DNA from 4 places in the Thalassotalea sp. G20_0 genome. Region 4 is predicted to be linked to each of the others. Evidence: predicted binding sites of a transcription regulator. Region 4 holds the regulator's gene; each other region holds the start of a gene.
What was found. The regulator sigma-54, encoded in region 4, starts transcription at its own class of promoters, with help from an activator protein. The targets are predictions, from matches to a motif close to GTTGGCACGNNNNTNGNNT.
Positions count from the first base shown of each region.

Region 1: a site for sigma-54 is predicted at 1,836-1,854, ahead of J7438_RS08545 (formate/nitrite transporter family protein). Genes of this name have one in related genera too.
Region 2: a site for sigma-54 is predicted at 1,483-1,501, ahead of J7438_RS22695 (CmpA/NrtA family ABC transporter substrate-binding protein). Genes of this name have one in related genera too.
Region 3: a site for sigma-54 is predicted at 1,971-1,989, ahead of glnK (P-II family nitrogen regulator). Genes of this name have one in related genera too.

Region 1 is NZ_JAGHQV010000010.1:143,417-146,609, forward strand. It holds gene J7438_RS08540 (hypothetical protein) at 1-817, opposite strand, end outside; gene J7438_RS08545 (formate/nitrite transporter family protein) at 977-1,789, opposite strand; gene J7438_RS08550 (TatD family hydrolase) at 2,249-3,193, shown strand, end outside.
Region 2 is NZ_JAGHQV010000064.1:5,945-9,137, reverse strand. It holds gene J7438_RS22695 (CmpA/NrtA family ABC transporter substrate-binding protein) at 1-1,290, opposite strand, end outside; gene can (carbonate dehydratase) at 1,754-2,428, shown strand; gene J7438_RS22685 (phosphatase PAP2 family protein) at 2,891-3,193, opposite strand, start outside.
Region 3 is NZ_JAGHQV010000019.1:94,720-97,912, reverse strand. It holds gene J7438_RS13130 (ammonium transporter) at 1-1,195, opposite strand, end outside; gene glnK (P-II family nitrogen regulator) at 1,437-1,775, opposite strand; gene J7438_RS13120 (YybH family protein) at 2,655-3,110, shown strand; gene J7438_RS13115 (MBL fold metallo-hydrolase) at 3,142-3,193, shown strand, end outside.
Region 4 is NZ_JAGHQV010000015.1:24,714-27,906, forward strand. It holds gene dcuC (C4-dicarboxylate transporter DcuC) at 1-255, opposite strand, end outside; gene J7438_RS10955 (RNA polymerase factor sigma-54) at 564-2,027, shown strand; gene hpf (ribosome hibernation-promoting factor, HPF/YfiA family) at 2,165-2,479, shown strand; gene J7438_RS10965 (PTS sugar transporter subunit IIA) at 2,507-2,953, shown strand; gene J7438_RS10970 (hypothetical protein) at 3,088-3,193, opposite strand, start outside.

The sequences.
Region 1 (3,193 bases), on a different contig from region 4:
TAAGCTGAGGAATGACGCTGTTAGAAATGGCTTGTGCTACAGATGACAATAGCCGCGGGGATTTTCTTGCAGGGTTGCGGGGGGGCACCGCTGATGCATCGGGGTTACCGATATTCAGGGTCGGTCTGAAGGTCAAAGCGGGACTCGCTGGTGCACTTGACACTGCAGCATTGAGCCGCGCAACCAGAGGGTGGTTTGGAGGCAGAGGCAGCTGAAGCGAAACCCGGGAAACCTGTTGGGGCAGATTAGCCTCTACAGGGGGGGGTGAGAAATGAGCCAGTCGTTGACTTGGTAAACGGGGAGCCGTTGCTTTTGGAGAGGCGTCTGGCATTAATGGGGGACGATTGGATCTGATGAATACACCGGACGACAATAAAGGGTCCTGACTATCAGGGCGCAGGCCGGAAACTGGTTGTGATGGCAAAAATGACGCACTTTGATCTGGGCAACTGAATGGATACCCTGGGGAACACTGTGAATTTGGACTATACGGTATCCCGGCAATCGTCAGCATGGGGGGCGTTTCTTTACGGAGCTGGGGGTGATTCGTGAATTGCCTGTCATCCGCAGGGGTGGAATGCATTAACGGATTCATATTGCAGTGTGTTGTCTCTGTTGCGCTGATATTCCTTTGTTGTAATTGAGTAGTGATACTCTGCCCTGGCACCATTGGCATTGGTCCAGACTGACATAAACCCGGAGTTGGCGTATTGAAAACACCGGTCTGGGTTGGACCTGTGATTAAAGTACTTTCTCCTCTGTTAAAATGTAAAGAAGGAGGAAAACCATTGCTCATTGATTTATGAGAATTAAACATGTCCTGAAACTACCCTGAATTTGTAATAGTACCTTAATATTAAGACCTTTTAATTAACTATAAGTTCAAAACTGTATTTGCCATTAAAACTGAATGATGAGCACCGCTTCCAGCTCTGAAAGCGGCAGGTTTTGAGGCTCTGAGTAGTTGGTTAACTATTTATACTGGCTGATGGGCAGAGCCGGTTTTCACATGGGTAAAATAGAGTGGCAAGCCAACCAGAAACAGGCCACCAAACAGGTTACCCAGTGCGGTTGGCAGTTCATTCCAGATCAGGTACTCCGACACCGTGAAATCACCGCCCATAATCATGGAGAAGGGGAACAGGAACATATTGACAATGGAATGCTCGAAGCCCATGAAAAAGAACAGCATGATGGGCATCCACATGGCCATCATCTTACTGGTCGCTGAGGTGGAGATCATGGCACCAACAACACCCATGGATACCATCCAGTTGCAGAGCATGCCCCGGATAAAAATAGTGATCCAGCCTGAAACACCATGTTCTTTATAACCGACGGTGCGTGACTCACCGATGCTGCTGACCTTTTCTGCAATAGCCCCTCCGTCAATGCTATAGCCGTAAGTGAGGATAAATGACATAAAGAAAGCAACCGTCAGTGCACCCGCAAAGTTGCCAACAAATACCATTCCCCAGTTTCTAAAAACCCGTTGTGCTGTAACACCCGGACGCTTATCCAGATAAGCCAACGGCACCAGGGTAAATACACCCGTTAAAAGATCAAACTTCATCAGATACAACATAATGAAGCCCACCGGAAACAGCATGGCACCGACCAGCGGTGAACCGGTTTTAATGGTCACGGTGATAGCAAACATTGCCGCCAGTGCCAGGATAGCCCCTGCCATAAATGCACGGATCAGGGTGTCTTTATTGGACATGAACACTTTGGACTCTCCAGAGTCCACCATTTTGGTCACAAACTCGCTGGGCTCTAAGTAAGCCATAAATCCCTTTCCTTGAGGTCAGTTAATAGATATTCCATTGATGCTTCAGCAAAGTTAGTGCCAAGGTTTTTTAAATTGATAATTCAATTATTTATAGAAAAAAAACGATGCTTGTAAGGCGTTATTCTATGCGGGTAAGCCGGAAATCGGGGATATCTGCACTGCAACGATACACACCAGAGCAGATATTCATGGATTCATGACTCCATAATGCGCAGTGCTTATTGGGTTAAACAGGTATCAATACCGTTAACTATTATCAGCATTAACCAGTTCCATACTGATACTGTCGTTTTTTTAGCCTGGCCAGATGGGATAACACACCATGAATATTGTCGTGTACAGTGGCAATTGTCGTATCCGTTCACTAGCCTGATCGTTCAAGTTAAAAGTGCCTGTGTGCCGTGAAAATGCTGACGGTAACGTCTAATGATGTAAGACAGGAGCGAGCTGACTAATATGATTCCGGCCAAGATCACGTCATCCAATCCCGTTTCCTCTCATGACGTTAGCAGCAAAGGTAAGCAGGTGGCTGCCGACGAACCGGATCTGAAAGTCTGGCAAGAAGGATGTGCGTCAAAAGCCCGGAAAAATAACAAAAAGAAGAGGCGTTCAGGTGCTTCTGATAAGCCTTTTTCAGGTGCATCCCGATACCTGGACAACCCGGACTATCATGCCGTCCAGGAGCAGCAGGCCAGGCCCGATAAGGGCCTGAAGTCCCGTCATTGCCAGCGCTCAACCAAGACAGCTGCATCACCTGATGTCACTGCCAGAGGCCGTGATTCTTCTGATTTTCAGCTAGCTGCCCGACCAGAGTTGAGCAAAGCGAATTTGACGCGTGCGGAGTTCAGGCCTCGATATAAGACGCCATTGGTTGATATCGGAGCCAATCTCGTCGGACACAGGTTTGATGACTTGTCCCGGGTTATTGCCGATGCTTTCCGGTCAGGCGTAGGTCGCATCATGATAACGGGCACTTCTATTTCTTTATCAAAAGAGGCGCAGAGAGCAGTGGGTAAATGGCTGAAGCAATCTCCGCATTCTACCAGAGCCACTGGAGCCTGTGCGTCTGCCGATTCCTCCCGATGCTCTTTGTATTACACAGTGGGATGCCATCCACACAAAGCCAGTAATTTTAAGCAAGATGGTGGCATGCCGGAAATGGAAAAAATAATTGCACGGGGTGGCAACCACTGTATTGCAGTAGGGGAGTGTGGATTGGACTTTGTGCGAGAGTGGTCTCCCAAAAATGTCCAAAGAGACGTGTTCAGGGAGCAGTTGGAGCTTGCGGTAAAACTGAAAAAACCGCTGTTTTTGCATGAGCGGGGTGCCCATAAGCAATTCATTGAAATTCTGACAGACCACATAAATCAACTGCCTTCTCCAGCCATGGCCTGCGTTCAT
Region 2 (3,193 bases), on a different contig from region 4:
GTTTGGCTTTTTGCCGTTGTAGACCAGATTGTCGATAAAGTGCGTCTGTGGATCACGGAAACCATCTTCCGACTCAAAGTCCGGAAAGTCCTGCAGCTTCACCAGCGCTTCATCCACCAGCGACAGTGCTGCTTTTTCATAGATATCCGGACGGTACACTTTGGCCGCCAGCTCCTTGTACCACTCATCGCTCTTGTCTTCTGAAATCTGCCCCCAGCGGCGCATCTGGGTGAGATACCAGATCGCATCGGAGTAATAGGGATAAGTAGCGTTGTAACGGAAGAACACATTGAAATCTTCTACCGGTCGTTTGTCGCCTTTCTCGTACTCAAAGGTGCCGGTCATGCTGTTGGCGATGACTTCATAGTCAGCACCAACATAGTTGGATTGTGACAGGATTTTCACCGCCTCAGGCCGGTTGGCATTATCGTTGGCATCCAGCCACTGGGCTGCACGGATCAGGGCCCGTGTCAGACGTATGGTGGTATTGGGGTACTTGTTATAAAACTCCTCGGTAATCCCGAACACCTTCTCGGGGTTGTTTTTCCAGATCTCATAATCGGTCACCACCGGCACACCGATATTCTTGAAGACCGCCTGCTGATTCCAGGGTTCGCCGACACAGTAACCATAGATAGTGCCAGCCTCCATGGTGGATGGCATCTGTGGTGGTGGTGTAACGGAGAGCAGGGCATCGGCATCAATCTGGCCAGAAGTATCCCCTTTATGAGGCGCATAAAACCCGGGGTGAATACCACCGGCGGCCAACCAGTAGCGAAGTTCATAATTGTGGGTAGAGACTGGAAAAACCATACCCATATTAAACGGCTTGCCTTCAGACTGGAATTTCTCAACAACCGGTTTCAAGGCATCCGCCTTGATCGGGTGCTGAGGTCGACCATCGGCCATTTTTGGAATATTGGGTTTCATCTGGGCCCAGATCTCGTTGGACACCGTAATCCCGTTACCATTCAGATCCATCGAGAATGGCGTAATGATATTGGCCTTGGTACCAAAGCCCATGGTGGCCGCCAGAGGCTGTCCAGCCAGCATATGGGCACCATCCAGACGCCCGTCAATCACGCCATCAAGCAGCACCTTCCAGTTTGCCTGGGCTTCGATGGTGACATAGAGTCCTTCATCTTCAAAAAAGCCTTTCTCGTAAGCAATAGCAATGGGTGCCATATCGGTCAGCTTGATAAAGCCAATGGTCAGCTCTTCCTTTTCCGGATAGCCAAGCTCAAAGTCTGCCTTGGCGCTGGCTTGCCCGATGAAAGCACTCACCCCCATAACGGCACTGATGGCAGCAACCTTACTTAACCTGGCAGCCTGCTGAACCGATGCCTTCTTAAAAGGCTTTAACCACTTCATTATTCCCCTCCCCTGTATAACTGATCTCTCTGCCTTGAACTGTGATCACCGTAATCAGGCATCACTCTTTTCCGGTATCAGTCAACGCACAGAGATCTACTGCCGGTGGTTGAGCAGAAAACATGCCAAATACCAGAAAACTTGATAACCAGCTGAATTTAATAGTGTTAGCTTATTCTGCCGAGCAAATACCTTGCCTTATTAAGCCCGTAAGAAAACTTCAGAGATGGCAACAACGGTGCGGCTACATCCGCTGCACCCAAGCGCTTGCACTAATCTGGAACATCGCTACCGAATGCCCCGGTTACAAACCTCTTACATTTGAGTACTGGTTTTGCCAGAGCGGAGTTGCTATAACGTTTTCCAGTTAAGGAACCGAATTATGGATCAGGAAACTATGTCCAGTCTGGCAAACCTCCTTGAAAACAATAACCAATGGTCCAAGTCCATTCGTGAAGAAAAGCCCGGCTTTTTTGAACAACTCTCTGAGCAGCAGGCACCCAAGTATCTCTGGATCGGGTGTGCCGACAGTCGGGTACCTGCCAACGAAATCGTCGGCCTTCTTCCGGGCGAACTGTTTGTGCACCGAAACGTGGCCAATGTGGTGGTTCATACCGACCTGAACTGTCTGTCAGTCCTTCAATATGCTGTGGACTACCTGAAGGTAGAACATATTATTGTGACGGGGCATTACGGCTGTGGCGGTGTGCGCGAAGCCATGAACAACTCCAAACTGGGACTGATCGATAACTGGCTCAGGCATGTGCAGGACGTTAAGAAGAAGCACACTGAGCTGCTTGAGAATGCTGGCAGTGATGATGACCAGTTTCAGAGAATGTGTGAACTGAACGTTCTGGAACAGGTGCTGAACGTCTGTCAGACAACCATCGTTCAGGATGCCTGGGATCGTGGCCAGAAACTGACCGTAAACAGCTGGGTTTATGGTTTGAAAGATGGCCTGGTCAGGGATCTCGGTCTGAGCGTTGGTTCTAATGAAGATATCGAGGTGCAGTACCCGGCAGCGATTGAGAGCATCGCCAGTAAGCTGGAAGGGTGATTGCGCTTCTTAGGGTAGACATTAAGCGCCTACTCCCCTCTTCGGGAAGTTAAAGATGGAACCACGAAGGACACAAAGAGCACAAAGAAGAGATTTTCTTTTCCTTCGTACTCTTTGTATCCTTCGTGGTTCCATTCAAAAGCCATTGAAAATGGAGGGGTAAGCTTAATGTCCACCCTAAGAATTGCCCTTGGGAGTTGTCTGGAAATAACTTCCCTATTTTCATTGCCTGACTCCGTTCGGACTGAGCTTGTCGAAGTTCGGTGGCACGACCCTTCTACAAGCTTCAGGGTGAACGGAAATCGGGAACTTATTAAAAGATAATTCCTTAACATCTGTTGGCATTAGACGGGGGCGGGTCGCAAGGTGCATTGTGATCCGCTTTCATCGGGTCATATAATTTGCTGGCTCCTGAAATTTGCCAATCTTCCAACCTGCATGATGATGGTATTATCAATCTCATCACACCATCGCTTCTGCTTCTTGATTATCCCTAGCCTGCATCGGCTCCCCTGCTTCAACAGCTCGACTATACACGTCATCGTCATAGTAATATCCGGTATTTTTATCCACTACAGCGCCATGGTTAAAAACACCACTGCGAATATATGGGGAGCAGGCAGCGGCAATGATGCCTATACCCGCGCCGACGGACACATCAATAGCATCATGTTTGGCCGCCAGAACCCTTAATGCCCCAGCCAGGGCTCCAAAACCCATGGCACCTGCAAAGGCTATAACTCGCTTCCCGGCCGGTGAAGCAAG
Region 3 (3,193 bases), on a different contig from region 4:
ACTTGCTGGTGAACTCCGGATACGCTTCCATACCACACTCAGTAAGGTCAGCGCCTTCGTACTCTTCTTCTTCGGAGATACGCAGACCCATGATTACCTTGATCACACCCCAGACTACCAGGGAAGCACCAAACACCCAGGCGAAGATACTGCCAATACCCAACAGCTGAGCACCCAGGGTAGCGTCGCTGTTGGTCAGAGGTACCGCCAGCAGACCCCAGATACCCACAACACCGTGAACAGAGATGGCACCCACCGGATCATCAATACGCAGTTTGTCCAGCGCCAGGATAGAGAAGACAACCAGGGCACCACCAACAGCACCGATCAGCGTTGCACCCAGGGCAGTTGGCGTCAGCGGTTCTGCGGTAATGGCAACCAGTCCAGCCAGGGCACCGTTCAGAGCCATAGTCAGATCAGCCTTACCAAACAACAGTCTGGCAACGATCAGTGCAGCAATAACACCACCGGCGGCACCTGCATTGGTGTTGACAAAAATCTGGGCAACAGCGTTAGCATTTTCCACATCGGCAATCTTCAACTGAGAGCCGCCGTTGAAACCGAACCAACCCAACCAGAGGATAAAGGTACCCAGAGTAGCCAGTGGCAGGTTAGCACCAGGCATGGCATTAACAGCACCGTTGGACGCGTACTTGCCTTTCCGGGCACCCAGCAGCAGCACACCAGCCAAAGCAGCAGAAGCACCCGCCATGTGAACTACTCCGGAACCGGCAAAATCCTGGAAGCCAGCTTCATTCAGGAAGCCACCGCCCCATTTCCAGAAGCCCTGTACCGGATAGATGAAGCCCGTCATAAAGACCGCAAACAGCAGGAAGGCCCACAGTTTCATACGCTCAGCAACGGCACCGGAAACAATGGACATGGCAGTAGCTACGAAGACCACCTGGAAGAAGAAGTCAGAACGCAGAGAGTAGTAAGGTGCATCTTCACCACCACCAAGCACCGACTCGATGCTGTTCTCAGTGCCCAGCAGTGTGCCGAACAGAGGCATGATGCCGCCTTCGTTAGCCCCCGGATACATGATCTGATAACCACAGAGCAGGTACATGGTGCAGGCAATGGCAAACAGGGCAATATTCTTGGTCAGAATTTCAACGGTGTTCTTTGAGCGCACCAGACCGGCTTCCAGCATGGCAAAGCCAGCGGCCATCCACATGACCAGTGCACCACACATCAGGAAATAAAAAGTGTCGAGCGCATACGACAGCTGAGTTATATCTTCCACGGGACCCCTCCCAGTAAAATTCACATCTTTTTTATCTTTTTTTCAGCTCAGGGCTGCATTTAGCTCAGGGCTGCATTTAGCTCAAGGCTGCATTTAGCTCAAGGCTGCATTTAGCTCAAGGCTGTATATCACTGATACTGCTCGGCGATGTCATCAGTGGCTGCTGATGAGTCATGCCTTTGACTGACACTTAAATAGCGTCGATGCCAGTCTCCCCGGTACGGATCCGAATAGCCTGCTCCAGAGAGGTCACGAATATTTTTCCGTCACCGATTTTGCCGGTATTGGCGGCATTGGAAACTGCTTCAATCACCTGATCCAGCAGGTCATCCGAGATAGCCACTTCAATCTTTACCTTTGGCAGAAAGTCCACAACATACTCGGCACCGCGATACAGTTCGGTATGGCCTTTCTGGCGACCAAAGCCCTTGACCTCCGTCACAGTAATACCCTGAACGCCGATATCAGAAAGCGCTTCCCGCACGTCATCAAGCTTGAATGGCTTGATAATGGCTGATACTAACTTCATGCATTATTCTCCTGGCTCTACTTAATATTCATCCGGAAGGGGTGACCTGGATGCGACAGCTTCCAAAGTCTACGCTTTTCCCTTTGTGTTACAACCGTCTGTTTTATTTCCCGGGCCTGTAAAAGGAAAAACCAACCCTGCCAGTCTTGATTTCAGGCATCCTGCCCGGCACTGGTTGAATGGTTACTCCTGTCCAAGCAGGCTCTGTGCCAGTTTTCAGCTATCACCATAAATGGGCATGATTGAAGGTTTCATGGACTCAAACAAGTACCGAAACAGGGTACGCACGCATTTGACGCACTAAAAACTTACTCTTACCCAAAAATTACGCACCAGAACAGCGCACAGACCAATAAATCCTGCCAGCCAGACTTGGTGCAGAAGAGTTTATACAAACAGAGTCTGGTAATAGTCGGACCTAGGAGGCTGTCCGAGAATAGACTGCCCTACTGCGGTGGCAGCAAATTGGTCTAAAAATTCCGTTTTGTTCGGCAAATAGCCCCGCTATTCACCTCACAAAACGGAATTTTTATCCTCAATTTTCTGCCATCCTCGCTACGGGCGCTATTCTCGGACAGCCTCCTAGGCCAGTCCACTGAAAAGGCTTGGCCATTTTATCAGTAGTGTTTGTCACTTGTCGTTTAGTATCTGTATTGATTGCTCACATATAAGAAAAATCACTACTATCGTCAGTGATAATCACATTTTTCACAGTATTCACCCCCGGTTTTTTGGTTATTTTTTCGAGTTGAGTAGATGAGTCTGAGCGTATCTTACCCGGGGATACGCCCAATCAGCGCCGGACGGCAAAGTGCCTTTACCAAACCGGCGGCATGTGATAAATCCTACTGGCAAATAATAAGGCTGGGAAAAATACCGATGGCAAATGATATACGCAATGTACTGCACACCTTTAATGATGCGTTTTCCAATCAGCGTCTGGATGAGGTCATGAGCTATTTTGCCGATGAGTGTGAATTTCGGGAGATGAATGGCCATACTGCCCGTGGCAAACAGCAGGTGCGTAAAGCCATTCACTTTGCCTTCAGCGGCGTGTACGGCAAACTGACTTTTATTGAAAAAAGCATGCTGATTGATGAGCAAAAGAAAACCGCCAGTTTTGCCTGGTATTGCCAGCACGATATGCTACCAGTAAAAGGCATGTCGTTTACCAAAAAATTGATTGCCACATTGATCAAACTTCGGTTTGGCCAATCGTTTCATTGGGAAGGCATGGACTATTTTGTGTTTGATGACGATTTAAACATTGTCAGCAAACAAAGTTATGGCCGTGCGGTGATACCTAAATTTGTCCGGGGTGTTGCTCCGCGCTAAATTGATTAACAAAATAACATGGGTAGCTGCGGTGAATCGCTCAAAAAAACATCATCTGCCGAATGGCGGCTTTCGCAATAACG
Region 4 (3,193 bases):
AAAACCACCACAGGCCATGATGGTCAGACCCAGGCTGGCCATGCGGAAGCTGAATACCGAGTTCATCAGTTGAAACAGGTCAAAGGGGGGAAAACCGGTGGCCTTGGCCTCTGGCAGAATATCTTTTATCCCCATCAACGCAGCGGCACTTAGCAGTACAATACCGGCAATAGCCAGTGAGGCCGATGCACTGTAGTTCTTCACGATGGCGTATATAACCAGTGCAACCACGGGTATGACGATGAGTATATCCACAGGGAATCCTGAAAATGGCTAAATTTCGCGCAGGTTATTTCTTGCACTATTGGTTGTAAATGACCAATGTCAAATAATGATCGGGTAGTTTTTTTTAGCCGTTCTGACAGTCGTTATGACCGAACCTTAACGGCGGAAAGCGCTTATAACCCACACAAAAACACACGTAATTTCATCGTATTCAATCTTTGCACATTTTTTGCTAAAGCTATGGTTTCAGAAACGTCTATGGGTTTATAATCAGCCGCACATGGAGAGTAAGCCTCTGCAGCCTCCCCGGACAACGAAGTAAAGGTATACGGTTGCCTATGAAGCCTTCCTTACAGCTCAAGATGGGCCAGCAGTTGACCATGACGCCGCAGCTGCAACAGGCCATCCGGCTGCTACAGCTATCGACCCTGGATCTTCAGCAGGAGATTCAGGAGGCCCTGGAGTCCAACCCCATGCTGGAGTCCGAGGATAGCCAGACAGAGGACACCGCCGCCAGCAGTGAAGGACAGGAAGAACTCGTTGATCTGAGCGAAGCAGCCTCAGAACCTGAGCCTCAGGAGATGGCGGAATGGTCAGACAGCATTCCCAATGAACTGCCCGTGGATTCCGCCTGGGACGACGTGTATTCCAGCCTGCCCGCCAGCAGCGGTGATGATGATTATGACCCCCTGGCCAGGTCCTCCGCCGTGGAGTCACTTCAGGATCACCTGGAATGGCAACTGGATATGGTACCCATGAGCGACCGGGACCGGCTGATTGGTCTGGCGATCATCGAAGCGGTTAATCCGGATGGTTATTTAACCTGCACGCTGGATGACCTGTTTGTCTCTCTTCAATCCCAACTGGACGATCTGGAGATTGAAGAGATCCATGTGCTGCAACACCGGGTGCAACAATTCGATCCGGTGGGTTGTGGCAGTGTTGACCTTAAAGAATGTCTGTTGGTTCAACTTCGTCAGCTGCCACCCTCAACACCCCATTTCAACAATGCGGAAAAACTGCTCACCCGTTACCTTGAGCCCCTTGGCACCCGTGATTATGCCCGCATCATGCGTCATGCCAAACTGAAAGAAGACCAGCTGCGAGAAGCCCTCAGCCTGATTCAGAGCTTCCACCCAAAACCCGGCAGCACCATTGATCAGACGGAAGCCGAATATGTGGTTCCGGATATATCCGTCCGGAAAATAAAAGAGCGCTGGACGGTGGAACTGAACTCCGACGCCCTGCCCAAACTGCGCATCAACAATAATTATGCGTCGATGGTTAAGAGAGCCAATAACAGCCGCGACAATGTGTTCATGAAGAACCATCTGCAGGAAGCCCGCTGGTTTTTGAAAAACCTGCAAAGCCGCAATGAAACATTGATGAAAGTGGCCAGTCAGATTATTGCCTATCAGCAGGAGTTTCTGGAAAAAGGGGATGAAGCCATGAAACCCCTGGTGCTGGCGGATATTGCCGAGGCGGTGGGTATGCATGAGTCGACGATATCCCGGGTAACTACTCAGAAGTACATGCATACCCCCCGGGGTGTTTACGAGCTGAAGTACTTTTTTTCCAGCCATGTCAGCACTACGGAAGGGGGGGAGTGTTCCTCCACGGCCATTCGGGCCCATATCCGCAAACTCATCGCTGAAGAGACACCGCGCAAACCCCTCAGTGACAATAAAATTGCGGCGATTCTGGGGGATCAGGGCATCAAGGTCGCCCGACGCACCATTGCCAAATACCGTGAGTCCATGAATATTCCGCCATCCAATGAGCGTAAACAGTTAGTGCGTTGATACACCGTTCAAAAAGCAGTTTTTTTTGTCTCAGGGCATTCCAAGCTGCACCGACAGTGATAGAATCGAATTCAGCCAGTACGAAAAATCCCGCGGACTGGTGATTATCTGGATAATGGGATTCAGGAGAGCGTTACATGCAAGTCAACATCAGTGGGCATCATGTCGAGGTAACAGAAGCTCTGCACGACTATGTGATCAAAAGACTGGAGCGTCTTGGTTCACATTTTGACCATATCACCAATGTACAGGTGACCCTGAGCGTCGAAAAGCTGGTGCAGAAAGCAGAAGCCGTTTTGCATACCCGCGGGGCCGAGATTAATGCCACCGCCGAGCACGAAGACATGTACGCAGCCATTGACCTGCTCTCGGACAAGTTGGATCGGCAGCTGGTTAAGCGAAAAGAGAAAGCCCTGGACAGGCAACAGGGTGCCAGTGGCCACGCCCTTTGATTTATCAGGTTGCCATTCTTATTCAGCATGATTATTCATCGCATCCTAACCCCCGAGCGCACCCTTGACGGGGTGCACGGGGCCAGCAAAAAGAAAATCCTGGAATTTATCGCTGAACGCATCAGCAACGAAGCCCCCGAAATCAATGCCAAAGAACTGTTTGAAGCACTGGTTGCCCGGGAGCGCCTTGGCACCACCGGACTGGGTGATGGCGTGGCTATTCCCCACTGTCGTTGTAAAGCCTGCCCGGAGCCTATCGGTCTTTTTATTCGACTGGCGGAACCGGTTGATTTTGATGCGGTGGACCGTGAGCCCGTTGACCTGGTATTCGCGTTGATCGTCCCAGAAGGCGAAAACCAGGAACATCTTGAAATTTTAAGGGCACTGGCCGGGCGATTCCATTCTGCCCTGACCCTTCAGAAAATACGTTCGGCTACCAATACGACAATGCTCTATCGTACGATGAGTGAATAAAGTGAGAAAAAAAGGCCATCATAGGTAATGATGGCCTGAAAGGTTTACTTATCACAATGCTCTTATCTTTTGTTGTTAACACACTTCTTTGAGTCCCAGACAAAATGCATTGCTGCTTACAGGGGTTTCCCCAATTACAGTTGAGCCCTGTTTATTTTATCAAGCTCACGAATTGCTGCATACCTGTCGGCCTTTGGGTCTTTTTTAGTGACTACGGGCAAAACAGTTGATGGAATAATC